DNA from 2 places in the uncultured Salinibacterium sp. genome. Region 2 is predicted to be linked to the other one. Evidence: predicted binding sites of a transcription regulator. Region 2 holds the regulator's gene; the other holds the start of a gene.
The links. Region 2 encodes HrcA, which represses chaperone genes, less so after heat shock. Its sites were predicted from a motif close to TTNGCACTCGNNNNNNNCGAGTGCNAA; they were not measured.
Positions count from the first base shown of each region.

Region 1: a site for HrcA is predicted at 1,522-1,548, ahead of AACZ26_RS05475 (Hsp20/alpha crystallin family protein). Genes of this name have one in related genera too.

Region 1 is NZ_CAXBBH010000001.1:1,111,673-1,115,080, reverse strand. It holds gene AACZ26_RS05485 (ketose-bisphosphate aldolase) at 1-266, shown strand, start outside; gene AACZ26_RS05480 (ADP-dependent glucokinase/phosphofructokinase) at 288-1,472, shown strand; gene AACZ26_RS05475 (Hsp20/alpha crystallin family protein) at 1,598-2,038, shown strand; gene fgd (glucose-6-phosphate dehydrogenase (coenzyme-F420)) at 2,136-3,152, opposite strand; gene coaD (pantetheine-phosphate adenylyltransferase) at 3,171-3,408, opposite strand, start outside.
Region 2 is NZ_CAXBBH010000001.1:1,388,326-1,391,733, forward strand. It holds gene AACZ26_RS06870 (DUF4870 domain-containing protein) at 1-103, opposite strand, end outside; gene AACZ26_RS06875 (DUF4870 domain-containing protein) at 195-593, opposite strand; gene hrcA (heat-inducible transcriptional repressor HrcA) at 805-1,827, shown strand; gene dnaJ (molecular chaperone DnaJ) at 1,851-2,948, shown strand; gene AACZ26_RS06890 (16S rRNA (uracil(1498)-N(3))-methyltransferase) at 2,955-3,408, shown strand, end outside.

The sequences.
Region 1 (3,408 bases), 280 kb from region 2:
CCAAGCTCGACATGCCCCTCGTCTTGCACGGTGGATCCAACAACCCCGACACCGAAATCGCGGGCGCCGTTGAGCGCGGCGTCAACAAGATCAACATCTCGAGCGATATCAAGGTCTCGTACCACTTGAAGATGCGTGAGATGCTCGCTGACATCGGAATGCGAGAGCCGAACGAGATTCAGCCTCCGAGCATCGCCGCAATGAAGGTGACAGCCGCGCAGAAGATCAACCTGTTCAACGCTCAAGGAAAGGCCGACCTGTACTGAGCGTCTCAGTGCAACTGACTCATGACTAAAAAACTGATGCTGGGCCTCGGCGGCACCGTCGACTACGAGATCCGTTGGGATTCCGCCGTGCTCGAGTCGCTCGTGGCCCAGTATTCAGTGACTGCAGCAGAGTTGGATGCCCGATTGCCCATTACCAGCGAACGCGACCTTCTTGTTGCGCTGCTCGCCTTCGTGCGCGACGGTGTCGGAGGGGAACGCTTCGTCGCCTCCTCCGACATCGTTGAGCAGTTCGCGGCGCGTTTCTCCACCGAGATCACGCTCGGTGGCACGTGTGTGCGGGCAGCCATCGCGATGGAGGCGCTCAATATCCCGGCAACTGTGCACCTCGTCAGCATCGATGACAACGTGCGTCGCTTATTGCCGGAGAGTACGCGCTATATTTCGAGCGCGCAGGAAGACTCTCTCGACCCCCACCTCATCGTGCAGTTTGGCGAGGGTGCGAGTGTCGTCGCAGGCGATATCGCAATCCGTTCCCCGCACCCCAACCGTGTGATCTTCACCAACGACCCGCCCAATCGCGAACTCCGCCTCAGCGATGAGCTAGGCGCAGAACTCTCTAACACTGACGTTTTCATGTTCTCGGGTTTCAATGTGATTCAAGAACCGGGAGTACTCACCCAGCGGTTGACGAGCATCCGCCGGCACATGAATCACCTTCCCGACAGCGCCATCGTCTTCTACGAAGACGCTGGTTACCACGTACCTGAACTCAGCATCCGTGTGCGCGATGCCCTCATCGACATTATTGACGTGTACAGCATGAATGAAGACGAAATGCAGGCCTACCTCGGCCGACGTGTTGAGCTTCTGGATGCCCATCAATTGCACCTCGACCTCGTTCAACTCCACGCTCTTATCCCCGCGCGCGTGCTTGTCGTGCACACGAAGTACTGGTCAATCGCTCTCGGAGATCGACCGCACAACTACGCACACGCCCTGCGCGGCGGTGTCGTGATGGCAAGCACGCGGTATGTGTATGGCGATGGTTTCACCGCTGCCGACTACGCGCGGGTCGAAGCCTTCCCCACGAGCACTGCCGGCACCGCTGTTGCCCTCGAGCTCGCGGCCACATTCGGAGCAAGCGCCGTGACCGTTCCCGGTCTACAACTCGACACCCTGACCCCCACCACTATCGGTTTGGGCGACACTTTTGTGGGCGGGTTCGTCGCGGCGCTTGCTCGCTAACTGCTTTCCTGAGGAGCGTACGTTCTCAGCGAACGTGAAGGCAAAAAACTTGGCACTCGCAGGGTCAGAGTGCTAATTTTTCATTGTTGAGTCAAAGGGACTCAACTTTGAGAAAGGGGTTTCCCATGACACAGTCATTTGATCCTTTTGCCGAACTTGAGCGGCTCACTACAGCAGCCCAGTCCCGCGTCGGCACCCAGCCCATGCCCGTGGATCTCTACCGCCAGGCCGACGAGTACGTCCTCAGCGCCGACCTCCCGGGAGTAGACCCCGGCTCCGTTGACGTTGACGTTGACGGCCAGCTCCTGACGATTCGCGCTGAACGCACCGCAGGCGAACGCGAAGGAGCCAAGTGGCTCTCGCAAGAGCGTCGTTATGGTTCGTACCTGCGCCAGTTCAGCATTGGTGCCGGCATCGACCGCGAAAACATCAGCGCCAGCTACGACAATGGTGTGCTCAGCGTGATCATCCCGGTTTCAGAAAAAGCGAAGCCTCGCAAAATCGAGGTCAGCACTAACTCGGCGAACCAGGCACGTGCAACCGAAACTGCCGCGGTCGCGAGCTAGTTCAACCGAGAGAGTCGGCGTTTCCAGCCGACAGAGCAACGAGGGCGGATGCTTCACGCATCCGCCCTCGTTGCTTAAGAAACCTGCATCCGCAGCCCTACAGCGCTCGCAATCGCGGAGCAATGTCGCGCTCGAAGAGTTCGAGGAAACGACGCTGGTCGCCGCCGGGCGCATGGAATACAAGATGGTTGAGTCCGGCATCCACATACTGCCGAATTTCTTCAACGATCTTGTCGGGATCGTTGCCCACGATCCACCGTGACGCGATCTGCTCGATCGGCAAGGCATCAGCAGCACGTTCCATCTCGACAGGGTCGGTGATGTCATGCTTTTGTTCTTTGGAGAGCGCAAGTGGCGCCCAGAAACGTGTGTTCTCAAGGGCGAGTTCGGCATCGGTATCGTAGGAGAGCTTGATCTCGATCATCCGGTCGATGTCTTCGAAACTGCGGCCAGCCTTGGCCGCACCCTCCTTGACGCCAGGAATGAGCGCGTCGTTATAGAGTTCCATGCCCTTGCCCGAGGTGCAGATAAAGCCGTCGCCAGCACGCCCCGCATAGCGAGCCACCATCGGGCCACCGGCAGCAATGTACACCGGGATCGGCTCGTCGGGGCGGTCATAAATGCTTGCGCCGTGGGTGGAGTAGTACTCGCCGTCAAAAGACACACGGTCTGAGGTCCAGAGCTCACGCATGAGGCGAACCGATTCGCGCAAGCGAGCGAAGCGCTCCTTGAACTCGGGCCAATCTTGCTCGCCGGCACCACGGAATCCGGTGGCGATCTCGTTGAGCGCCTCGCCGGTTCCCACGCCAAGCATGACGCGCCCCGGGTAAAGGCAGCCCATCGTCGCAAACGCCTGAGCAAGCACGGCAGGGTTGTAACGGAACGTTGGAGTCATCACGCTCGTGCCGATGCGAATCGTGCTCGTGCGCTCCCCCACGGCCGCCATCCAGCTCAACGAAAACGGTGCATGACCGCCTTCGTGACGCCACGGCTGAAAGTGGTCACTGACGGAAACACTCTCCATGCCGTGCGCTTCGGCCGCGACTGCGATCTCTACGAGTTCACGTGGGGCGAATTGTTCAGCTGACGCTTTGTATCCGAGAGTGAGAGTCATAACTCCATTGTGCCGGTGTTATTCGCGAGGCGCCTGTAAAAAATCAGAAACGGCGCGCGGAACATAGGGGGCAACATCTCCGCCGAGTGCGGCAACTTGGCGGACCAGTGAACTCGAGACGTGCGCGTGCGCCGGATTCGGCAGCATGAAGATCGTCTCGACGGCAGCAAGATCTCGGTTGACAATCGCCATGGGCGTTTCGTAGGCGACATCCACTTGAGACCGGATGCCCTTCACAATCACACTCGCACCGACC
Region 2 (3,408 bases):
TTCCACCCACGTGGATCAGTGTTGACCAGAGCTTCTCGTCGCTCGGACTCATCGGCTGGACTGGTGCGTAGGGCGAAGTGGGAGGTGGTGTGGAATCTGACATGACCCCATTAAAGCGTGCATTGGCTAAAAAAGTAGCCCCGAGAGCAGAAGCTCTCGGGGCTACGCCCTATCGGCTCAGCCGATAAGCAGAATTACTTGATGAGGCGAAGCGCGAAGGGGTAACGGTAGTTATTTCCCTCTTTCGCCTTTGTGAAGCCGATGATCGAGAAAACCAGTCCTAGAGCCCAGAGCGCGAAACTCAGGAGCGTTTGCACGATCGCAAAGAGCCCGAACGTGACGGCGGTAAGAACCAGGCCGAGGACGAAAAGCGCGACCTGTCCGATTGCTAGGGTGATCTGGAAGTTCAGTGCTTCTTTCGCTTCAGTGTTCGTGAAGGCGCCGCGGTCCTTGAACACGAGCCAGATAATAAGCGCGGGCAGGAATCCGAGGATTCCGCCGAGGTGAGCGAATGAAGCCCACTGCTTGTCCTCAGCCTCGGTCAGTTGAGCTGCCGGCTGCGGTGCTGCGGGCTGCGGATTTGCGTCAGTCATATGTTCGTGCCTTTCAGGTGAACGAGGGAACTTCCCGGGTTTCATCAAAGTGCTCGGTGTCACACCTGAGCATTTCCACAAAAAGGTAGCGCTCAAGTACACAGACACGCTAGCGCTATGACTCGCGCGGTGCAACGGTTGTGTCGCGGTGTGTCGAGTAAGATTGGCAGTCGAACGGATTGAGTGCCAATCAAGAGAGGTGGGTGGTGGCATGGTTTCCGCCCGCGGACTTGATGTGCTGCGAGTCATCGTGCAGGACTACGTTGCTACGCGCGAACCTGTCGGGTCGAAGTCGATCGTTGAACGCCACTCTTTTGGGGTGTCAGCGGCCACTATTCGCAATGACATGGTTTTGCTCGAAGACGAAGAGCTCATCACCGCGCCCCATACGTCGTCGGGTCGAGTGCCGACCGATAAGGGCTATCGCATGTTTGTCGACCAGCTGGCTGATCTTCGCCCGTTGACGAGTGCTCAGCGCCAGGCGATTGAGTCGTTCCTCGGTCAGGCTGACGATTTGGATGACGTGCTTGCTCGTTCTGTACGTTTGCTTTCGCAATTGACTAACAGCGTGGCGCTTGTTCAGTACCCTTCGCTGGCGACGGCTCGCGTGCGTCATGTGGAACTCGTTCCGTTGCATCCCACTCGCATCATGACTGTCTTTATTACAGACTCTGGTCGGGTGGAGCAGCGTCTTATCGATGTTTCCGAGCACTTCGACGAGGTGTTCTTGGGAGAAGTTCGCGCCAAGCTGAACTCTGCGCTCACGGGTCAGTCGCTTCCAGAAGCGGCGGAGAGACTCGCGAACTTCCCCGAGCTGTTTCCGCGTGAACACCAGGCGTTCGTTGCCCAGATCTCATCGAGCTTGGTAGAGCAGGTGCTGGCAAACCGCGCCGACAAGCTCGTGCTGGCGGGCACAGCAAACCTTGCGCGGACTGAGCAAGACTTTAACGGCAGCATTTTCCCTGTGCTTGAGGCAATAGAAGAGCAAGTAACGTTGTTGCGCCTCTTTGGAGAGATGGAAGTGGCAAATGGCTCTGTTTCTACTCGCATTGGGCGAGAGAACGCAGAATTTGGATTAGAAGAGACATCTGTCGTCACGGGAGGGTATTCCTCATCCGGCGGTGGTGTTTCGCGATTGGGTGTTCTCGGCCCAACGCGCATGGACTATTCGAACAATATGGCGGCGGTTCGCGCAGTGGCGCGGTACCTATCGCGACTTTTGGAAGACAACTGAGCTCGTAAGGAGCAATCGGAACTTTGGCAGATCACTACGAAGCCCTCGGCGTTGCCCGCGAAGCGACCCCGGAGGAAATCAAGAAGGCATACCGCAAGCTCGCTCGCGAGTTGCACCCCGACGTCAATCCCAGCGCGGATGCGTCGGAGCGTTTCAAGACGGTTACTCACGCGTATGACGTGCTGAGTGATCCGCAGCAGCGTCAGCAATATGACATGGGTGGCAGCGGTGGCTTCGGCGGCGGCGGAAACTTTGGCTTCGGGGATATCTTCGAGACGTTCTTTGGCGGCGGCGGTGGTCAAACTGCTGGCCCCCGTTCACGCCGTGAGCGTGGCCAGGATGCGCTTCTTCGCGTTGAAGTGAGTCTGAAAGACACGATGTTTGGCGTGACCCGCGATATCGAGATCAACACTGCCGAGCTCTGCGAAACGTGTGAAGGAAGCTGTGCGGCTCCCGGTAGTTCGCCCGTTCGTTGCGATATCTGTCAGGGCAGCGGCCAGATTCAGCGCCAGGTGCGTAGCCTTCTCGGAAATGTCATGACGTCAAGCCCGTGTGGCACGTGCCGTGGCTACGGCAACATCATCGTGAACCCCTGCGCAACATGTGCGGGACAGGGTCGCGTTCGTGCTCAGCGCACGATCTCGGTCGACATCCCTGCCGGTGTCGAAACTGGACTTCGTTTGCAAATGCCCGGCCAGGGTGAAGTCGGTCCTGCTGGTGGGCCCCACGGTGACCTTTTCCTTGAGATAAAGGTTCGACACCACGACGTATTCAGCCGCGCCGAAGATGACCTGCTTGCCACCGTCGAGGTGGAAATGATCGACGCCGTTCTGGGAACCGAGGTAAAGCTCGATGGCCTCGACGGTGAGATCGAAGTGAACATCAAACCGGGTATTCAAAGTGGTGAAGTTCTCACGGTCCGCGATCGTGGCATCACGAGCCTTCGCGGTAGCGGACGTGGCGACTTGCGCTTGGGTATCCAAGTGGTGACCCCGACAAAGCTCAGCGGTGCGGAGCAGACGCTCATGAAACAGCTCGCTGCTGTGCGCAAGAGCAAGCAACCACACTTCGCCGAATTCCAACAGGGACTGTTCGCGAAACTTCGCGACCGTTTCCTCTAGGCGCTCATGGCACATCTCTACATCGATGAAGAACTCGGTGACGTTGGCATTGGTGCGTCCGTTTCTTTAGGCAATGCTGAAGCGCGCCACGCCGTCACGGTTTCTCGTCTTTCAGTCGGCGAGACAATCGCAATCGGCAATGGCGCGGGCCTGATCGTTTCTGGCCCCATTGTCACGGCAGAGCACACCGAGCTCACGATCGAGGTTGCCGACGTCACGCAGTCGCCGCGGCGCACGCCCGCCGTCTTTCTGGCTCAGGCTTTAGCCAAAGCCGATCGCGATGAGCTCGCCGTTCAAGTGGCGACTGAACTCGGCGTGGATGGCGTGATTCCTTGGTCGGCCGCGCGGAGTATTTCGCGGTGGCAGGGGCCCAAGATCACCAAGGGCCGCGACCGTTGGGCTGCCATCGTGCGCGAAGCGAGCAAGCAGTCGCTGCGCAGTTGGATTCCCGATGTGCTCG